DNA from 2 places in the Halomonas sp. H10-59 genome. Region 2 is predicted to be linked to the other one. Evidence: predicted binding sites of a transcription regulator. Region 2 holds the regulator's gene; the other holds the start of a gene.
What was found. The regulator FNR, encoded in region 2, switches genes on or off when oxygen is low (the NO sensors DNR and NnrR bind a similar motif). The targets are predictions, from matches to a motif close to TTGATNTANATCAA.
Positions count from the first base shown of each region.

Region 1: NFG57_RS19650 (peptidase U32 family protein) is a predicted target of FNR. The motif match lies at 2,577-2,590, and genes of this name have one in related genera.

Region 1 covers NZ_CP098828.1:4,494,594-4,498,771, forward strand. The annotation lists gene NFG57_RS19640 (aminotransferase class III-fold pyridoxal phosphate-dependent enzyme) at 1-585, shown strand, start outside; gene NFG57_RS19645 (CoA-acylating methylmalonate-semialdehyde dehydrogenase) at 784-2,280, shown strand; gene NFG57_RS19650 (peptidase U32 family protein) at 2,646-3,641, shown strand; gene NFG57_RS19655 (U32 family peptidase) at 3,653-4,178, shown strand, end outside.
Region 2 covers NZ_CP098828.1:750,385-754,562, reverse strand. The annotation lists gene NFG57_RS03435 (heavy metal translocating P-type ATPase) at 1-742, shown strand, start outside; gene ccoS (cbb3-type cytochrome oxidase assembly protein CcoS) at 739-969, shown strand; gene NFG57_RS03425 (sulfite exporter TauE/SafE family protein) at 966-1,652, shown strand; gene fnr (fumarate/nitrate reduction transcriptional regulator Fnr) at 1,807-2,547, shown strand; gene ttcA (tRNA 2-thiocytidine(32) synthetase TtcA) at 2,707-3,666, opposite strand; gene NFG57_RS03410 (hypothetical protein) at 4,053-4,178, opposite strand, start outside.

The DNA of each region.
Region 1 (4,178 bases), 1.0 Mb from region 2:
CTGTTGATCTTCGACGAGGTGATCACCGCCTTCGGTCGCAGCGGCGCGCGCACCGGCGCCGAGGCCTTCGGCGTCACCCCTGATCTGATGACGGTGGCCAAGCAGATCACCAACGGCTGCGTGCCGATGGGTGCGGTGATCGCCTCTGGCGAGATCCATAACACCTTCATGCACGCCGGCGGCCCGGGGCACGCCATCGAATTTCCCCACGGCTACACCTACAGCGGCCATCCGGTGGCCTGCGCCGCCGCCCTGGCCGCGCTGGACCTGCTCGAGCGCGAGGACTTCCCGGCCCAGGTCAGGGCTATCGCCCCGGCCTTCGAGGATCGCCTGCACGCCTTGAAGGGCCGCTCCCATGTGGTCGACATCCGCAACTTCGGCCTGGCCGGGGCGATCCAGCTGGCCCCGCGCGACGGTGATCCGGCCATCCGCCCGCGCGACGCCCACCTGGCGCTGTGGGAGGCCGGCTTCTATGTGCGCTTCGGTGGCGACACCCTGCAGTTCGGCCCTCCCTTCGCCACCACCGAGGCGGAGCTCGAGCGCCTGTTCGACGCCGTCGCCGAGACCCTCGACCGGCTCGACTGAGGCCGCTTGACTGGGGCCGCTCGACCAAGACCGCTTGCCTGAGCCCGCTCGCCTGGGGCCGCTTGCCGGTACCCAGCGCCCGGCTTATCCACCTGAAACCGACAGCCTGTGGACAACCTTTACACCCACTGTTCACAGCCTTATCCACAGCGCGGACGGGCCATGCCCGTCCGCCCTTTCGACACTTGAGGACCCTCGATGGACAACGTCAATCACTGGATCAATGGTCAGGATCTCGAGGCCGGCCGCCACCTGCCGGTCACCAACCCGGCCACCGGCGAGACCATTCGCCAGGTCGCCGACGGCGACGCCGACACCGTCAAGGCCGCCATCGACGCCGCCCAGGCGGCCTTCCCGGCCTGGCGCGATACCCCGCCGGCCAAGCGCGCCCAGGTGATGTACCGCTTCAAGGCGTTGCTGGAGCGTGACGCCGATCGCCTGGTGCAACTGATCAGCGAGGAGCACGGCAAGACCCTCGAGGACGCCATGGGCGAGCTCAAGCGCGGCATCGAGAACGTCGAGTACGCCTGCGGCGTGCCGGAGCTGCTCAAGGGTCAGTACTCCCACAACGTGGGGCCGTCCATCGACGCCTTCTCCAACTTCCAGCCGCTGGGCGTGGTGGCCGGAATCACCCCGTTCAACTTCCCGGCGATGGTGCCGCTGTGGATGTACCCGATGGCCATCGCCTGCGGCAACGCCTTCGTGCTCAAGCCCTCCGAGAAGGACCCGTCCGCCGCCCTGGCGGTCGCCCGCCTGCTCGAGGAAGCCGGCCTGCCCCAGGGCATCATGAACGTGGTCCAGGGCGGCCGCGAGACCGTCGAGGCGCTGCTCGACGCCCCCGAGGTCAAGGCCGTGTCCTTCGTCGGCTCGACCCCCATCGCCGAGACCATCTACCGGCGTGGTGCCGAGAGCGGCAAGCGGGTGCAGGCCCTCGGTGGCGCCAAGAACCACGCAGTGGTGCTGGCCGACGCCGATATCGACAACGCCGCCAACACCCTGATGGGGGCCTCCTACGGCAGCGCCGGCGAGCGCTGCATGGCGATCTCGGTGGCGGTGTGCGTCGGCGATGACACCGCCGACCGCCTGATCGAGGCCATGGGTCCCAAGATCGCCGCGCTGAAGATCGGCCCCGGCACCGACAAGGGCCTGGACATGGGCGCCCTGGTCACCGCCCAGCATCGCGACAAGGTGCTCGGCTATATCGAGAAGGGCGTGCAGGAAGGTGCCACCCTCGTGGCCGACGGCCGCGACCTGGTGGTCCCGGGCCACGAGAACGGCTTCTTCGTCGGCGGCTGCCTGTTCGACCGGGTCACCCCGGAGATGACCATCTACCGCGAGGAGATCTTCGGCCCGGTGCTGTGCGTGGTGCGTGTCGACAGCCTCGACGAGGCCATCGCCCTGACCAACGCCCACGAGTACGGCAACGGCACCTGCCTGTTCACCCGTGACGGCGAGGCGGCACGTCGCTTCACCGACGCCATCGAGGTCGGCATGGTGGGTATCAACGTGCCGCTGCCGGTGCCGGTGGCCAGCCACAGCTTCGGCGGCTGGAAGCGTTCGCTGTTCGGCGACCTGCACGCCTACGGCCCCGACGCTGTGCGCTTCTACACCCGCCGCAAGGCGGTGTCACAGCGCTGGCCCTCGCCCTTCGAGACCACCCAGGCGGAGTTCCACTTCCCCTCCGGCGGTCAGTAGGCACCGGCATGAAGACCACGGGCCCTGCGGGGCCCGTTTTCGTTTACGACAGCGAGCCGCTGATAACCACTGACACGCGACTTATACACCGCCTTCCACAGCCCCTGCACCGCCTGCCCACCACTTTTCACAAGGTGCCACACAGGGTTATCCACAGAACGACTCACAAGTTCATCCCCACCTTTATCGACACGCCTGGCCCGCAAGTCGGCCCCCCACTATCGCCAGGTTATCCACACCCGGCCCCGGTGCAGCGCGTCATCTCTTCGCTCCATCCCCTACTTCATTGGCGGACACTGATACGCATCAAGCCGACGGTGTCCGCGCGGGGCTAGCATGGCGCCTCTCTTCGCTCGGAGATCGACATGGAACTGGTCTGTCCTGCGGGTAGCCTGCCCGCTTTGAAGCGCGCCGTGGACGAGGGCGCCAACGCGGTCTACTTCGGCTTTCAGAACGCCACCAACGCCCGCCAGTTCGCCGGGCTGAACTTCACCGACAAGCGCGCCCGCGAGGGTATCGACTACGCCCACGCCCGGGGCTGCCGGGTGTTCTGCGCGATCAATACCTACCCGCAGCAGTCGAGCCTGGCTCAGTGGCGCGCGGCGGTGGACCAGGCGGCTTCGCTTCAGGTCGACGCCCTGATCCTGGCCGACCCGGGCCTCCTGGCCTACGCCGCCGAACGCCACCCGGACATCCCCCGCCACCTGTCGGTGCAAGGCTCCGCCACCAGCCACGAGGCGCTGGCCTTCTACCACCGCGAGTTCGGCATCCGCCGCGCGGTGCTGCCCAGGGTGCTGTCGATCCACCAGGTGCGCGACCTGGCCCGCCACAGCCCGGTGGAGCTCGAGGTGTTCGCCTTCGGCAGCCTGTGCATCATGGCCGAGGGCCGCTGCTATCTGTCGTCCTACCTGACCGGCGAGTCGCCCAACACCCACGGCGTGTGCTCGCCGGCGGCCCACGTGCGCTGGGAGGAGACCGCCAGCGGACGCGAATCGCGCCTGAACGGCGTGTTGATCGATCGCTACCGCGCCGACGAACAGGCCGGCTACCCGACCCTGTGCAAGGGACGCTTCAACGTCGAGGGCGACGTCGGCCACGCCATCGAGGCGCCGACCAGCCTCAGCACCCTGGACCTGCTGCCCCAGCTGGCGGCGCTGGGCATCAAGGCGATCAAGATCGAGGGTCGTCAGCGCAGTCCGGCCTATGTGGCCAGCGTCACCCGCGTGTGGCGCCAGGCGCTGGACCATCTGGACCGGGCCGGCGACGACTATCGCCCCCAGGCCGACTGGAGCGCCGCCCTGGCGCCGCTGGCCGAAGGCTCCACCCATACTCTCGGCGCCTACGAGCGCGACTGGAAATGACAGGAGGCGAGATGACCGCTGCTTCACTGGAATTGAGCCTTGGCCCGGTGTCCTTCTACTGGACCCGCGAGCGCTACTTCGCCTTTTATGAACAGGCCTGCCACTGGCCGCTGACCAGCGTCACCCTGGGCGAAACCGTGTGCTCCCGGCGGCGCGACATGAAGCTCGCCGACTGGCTGGAGATCGGCCACCAGCTCGCCGCCGCCGGCAAGCAGGTGATCCTCGGTTCGCAGACCCTGATCGAGTCCAACGCCGACCTGCGCGACCTGACCAGGCTGTGCGACAACGGCGACTTCCTGGTCGAGGCCAACGACATGAGCGCGGTGCACCGGCTGTCCGAGGCGGGCCTGCCCTTCGTCGGCGGCCCGGCGCTCAACCTCTACAATGTGCCGACCCTGGAAATCCTCAAGCGCGCCGGCATGTTCCGCTTCGTCGCCCCGGTGGAGTTGCCTGGCGCCGACCTGGCCCGGCTGCTGTCTGACGCCCGCGAGGCGGGGCTGGCGCTGGACTGCGAGGTGCTGGCCTACGGCCACCTGC
Region 2 (4,178 bases):
TCACCCGGGCCAGGGCGTGGAAGGCGTGATCGACGGCCGGCGCTGGCGACTGGGCCAGCCGCACTTTGCCTGCCTGGGCCAACCCGTTCCTGAGCTCCCTGGCGCAGGGCTTTGGTTGCTGCTGGCCAGCGAAGGCAAGCCCCAGGCCTGGTTCAAGCTCGACGATCAGCCCCGTGACGACGCCGCCGAGACCCTCGCCGCCCTCGCCCAGCGAGGGCTTGCCATCGAGATCCTGTCGGGCGACCGCGCCGTCAACGTTGGCCAGCTTGCGCGCACGCTGGGCGTCGGTCAGTGGCGTGGCGAGGCCTCCCCCGAGGACAAGCTCGGGCACTTGAAGGCGCGGCAGGCACAGGGCGAAAAGGTGGCCATGGTCGGTGATGGCATCAATGACGTGCCGGTACTGGCCGGCGCCGACCTTGCCATCGCCATGGCCGGGGCCAGCGACCTCACCCGCACCCGCGCCGATCTTGTATTGCTGGGCGAACCGCTCACGGGTATCGTCGAAGCCATCGAGGTGGCCCGCCAGACCCGTCGCATCATTCGCCAGAATCTGTCCTGGTCGGTGCTCTACAATGTCGTGGCGCTGCCCGCAGCGGCGCTGGGCTTCGTGCCCCCATGGCTTGCCGCCATCGGCATGTCACTCAGCTCGTTGCTGGTCATCGGCAATGCCCTGCGTCTGCGGCGCGGACGCACCAGGCCGACCGCGACACCTTCACCCGTCACCGCAAGCCCCGGCCCATGAGCATCCTTTACCTGTTGATACCCTTGTCGTTGATCCTGCTGGGCCTGGCGGTCTGGGCCTTCTTCTGGGCGGTGCGCAACGACCAGTTCGAGGACCTCGAAGGCCCCGCCTATCGCATCCTGTTCGAAGATGAAGACGACACTCGCAGTGCCGATGACGGCGCTTCCTCGTCCGAAACGCCTGCGCAGACATCCGATCGTGATCCATCGTCCAGAGGGCCTGAGTGAATCCTACCGGCCTGGAACTGCCTCCCATGATGGCGGCCTTCGTGTTTGGTCTGCTTGGTGGTGCACACTGTATTGGCATGTGCGGCGGCATCATGAGCGCTCTGACCTTTGCCATCCCCACCAGCATGCGTCAACCTTGGCGGGTGGGCTCTCTGGTGCTCGGCTACAATGTAGGTCGTATCACCAGCTACTGTGTGGCGGGCGCTCTGGTTGCCACCCTGGGTTCGGTGATCGGCCTTTCGCCGACCCTGCGTGGCCTGATGCAGATCGTCGCCAGCCTGATGTTGATCCTGATGGCGCTTTACATTGCCGATCTATGGAAAGGCCTGCGTCACGTCGAGGCACTGGGGCGTCACCTCTGGAGGTACCTGGAACCCGCAGGCAGACGCCTGTTGCCGGTGGTGCGTCTGCCCCAGGCGGTGGCGCTGGGCGCCATCTGGGGCTGGCTGCCCTGTGGCCTGGTGTACTCGATGCTGGCCTGGAGCCTGGCACGGGCCGAACCCCTCGAGGGCGCACTGCTGATGGCGAGCTTCGGTCTTGGCACGCTTCCGGCGCTGGTGGTGACGGGCCTCGCCGCCAGACAAATGCAGGCCCTGCTGGCGCATCGGGCAACACGCCTCGCCGCCGCTGGCATGATCATCGCCTTTGCCGTCTGGCAACTTTGGACTGGGCTGCATCAATGACGCATCCTACCTCTAAGTTATTAATCCTAAAGAGGTAGACGCCACTTTTAGCTGATCTGAGGGTGTAGAATAGTGCCATCAACGTGCTGTACGGGCGACGTCTGTTCTCCCCATGGCCCAGTCAATATCGATCCCAGATCCACAGGAGCTGCGAATGAGTCCTACGGCCCAAGATCGGCGGCGTCCCATGCTGCATGAGACTCGCTGTGAGTCCTGCAGCCTGAGTTCCTTATGCCTTCCGCTGTCGCTGGAGACCGCCGACCTCGAGCGCTTCGATTCCATCATCCGTCGTCACCCGCCGATCAAGAAAGGCACACGATTGGTCGAGCAGGGAGATCGCTTCACCAGCGTCTTCGCGGTCCGATCGGGGAGTCTCAAGCAGATCACCACCGAAGGCAGCGGCGAAGCTCAGTTGACCAACTTCTTCCTGCCCAGTGAACTGGTTGGCCTGGATGGCATCGACGACGGCCGCTATCCCGGCAGCGTGGTGGCGCTGGAGACCACCACGGTGTGCGAGATTCCCTTCGACCGCCTCGATGCGCTGACCCAGACCCTACCGGAGCTGCGTGCCCAGCTGTTTCGCACCCTGAGCAAGGAGCTGCGAGAGGACCGCCGGATGATGCAGCTGCTGTCACGCAAGACCGCCGATCAGCGCCTGGCCTGCTTCTTCCTCGGCCTGTCCGACCGCTTCCGCCGCCGCGGCTATTCGCCGTTCAGCTTCCGCCTGTCCATGTCCCGCGCCGACATCGGCAATCACCTGGGGCTGGCGGTGGAAACGGTCAGCCGTATCCTCGGGCGTTTCCAGCAGCAGGATCTGGTGGCGGTATCGGGACGTGAGGTCAATATCCTCGACCTGACCGCGCTGTCGACCCTGGCCGACACCGAAGTTACCTGAGCGGGCCTGGCGGCAGTGTGCCGGGCTTGGCCGGCAGGGCCCGGTATCCAGGATCTGGAAAGCAGAGCGTAATAGATGGCGTATGACAAAAAGAGGCCGCCTCCGGAGATGCGGCCTCTTTTGCTGTCATGGCGTCCTGCACATTCGCTGTTGGCGAGATCAGCCGGCATCCACCACGTCGATGCGCCGGGCCTGGCGTTCGGCCTGTACGGCCTCCAGCCCCTCGAAGTCAAACAGTTGCCGATCCGCCAGCTGCGACGGCGCCACATTGGTCACCGCCTTGAACATGCTCTCGAGGCGCCCGGGATGCTTGACCTCCCACTCGGCCAGCATCTCCTTGACCACCTGGCGCTGCAGGTTGGGCTGGGAACCACACAGGTTGCACGGGATGATCGGGAACTCCATCGCCTCGCTGTAGGCCTGGATATCGGCCTCGCGGCAGTACGCCAGCGGGCGGATAACGATGTTCTTGCCGTCGTCGGAGAGCAGCTTGGGCGGCATCGCCTTGAGGCTGCCACCGAAGAACATGTTCAGAAACAGCGTCTCGAGAATGTCCTCGCGGTGGTGGCCCAGGGCGATCTTGGTCGCCCCGATCTCCTCGGCGAAACCATAGAGCGAGCCGCGCCGCAGGCGTGAGCAGAGCGCGCAGGTGGTCTTGCCCTCCGGCGTCTTCTCCTTCACCACCGAATAGGTGTCGCGCTCGAGGATGTGGTAGTCCACGCCGATGCTGTCCAGATAGTTCGGCAGCACATGCTCCGGAAAGCCCGGCTGCTTCTGATCCAGATTCACCGCCACCAGCGAGAAGTTGACCGGCGCGTTGCGCTGAAGGCTGCGCAGGATCTCGAGCATGGTGTAGCTGTCCTTGCCACCAGACAGACACACCATGATCTTGTCGCCTTCCTGGATCATGCCGTAGTCGATGATGGCGTTACCGGCCTGGCGGCGCAGGCGCTTCTGCAGCTTGTTGAACTCACGCCGTGCCTTGGCCTGAACTTGGGCTTCCGTCTGATCGCCATCCGTAGCAGGGTCGGCCGGGCTGACGCCGGCATCGATCGAGAGATGGTCATCCTCGGGGGTACGGGGATCGAACAGGGTGGCGGAGGCGGACTGTGGCGACATGGGAGCGGGACATCACGGCTGAAAATGAAAGAGGCGCCAGTCTACCATCCGGACGCTTTAGTGGCGAAGAGGTCAGCGACCGCTTACCCCGGCGAGGACAATACGGGAGAGGCTTTTCGTCGGCAGCACATCGGAAAGCGCCAAGGACGACACCGCCGTAGTGGCGCCCTTGCGCGTCGTGGCCTGGTCTGGCAAGTCGAAGAACGCAAGTGCCTGTCAGCCAGGCCCTAGGCGCTGTCCGAAAAGTCGACGAGCGAAGGTTAGACAAGGCAAAAATCGGTGAGAAAGCGCAGTTTACGGGGTGTAAATGAGCATTTTGACCGGGCTGGCGCACCAGACGATTTTTAACGCCGTATTACCGAGCGCAGGCACTTTTCAGACAAGCCCTAGACGACGTTCAGCGCCAGCAGATAGCGCACCACCACGCCCAGCAACAGCAGCAGGATGCCGGCACGTTGCCAGCCAAACTCGCGCACGGTCAGGGTCAGGCGCTTCTCCCAGAACTTGACCAT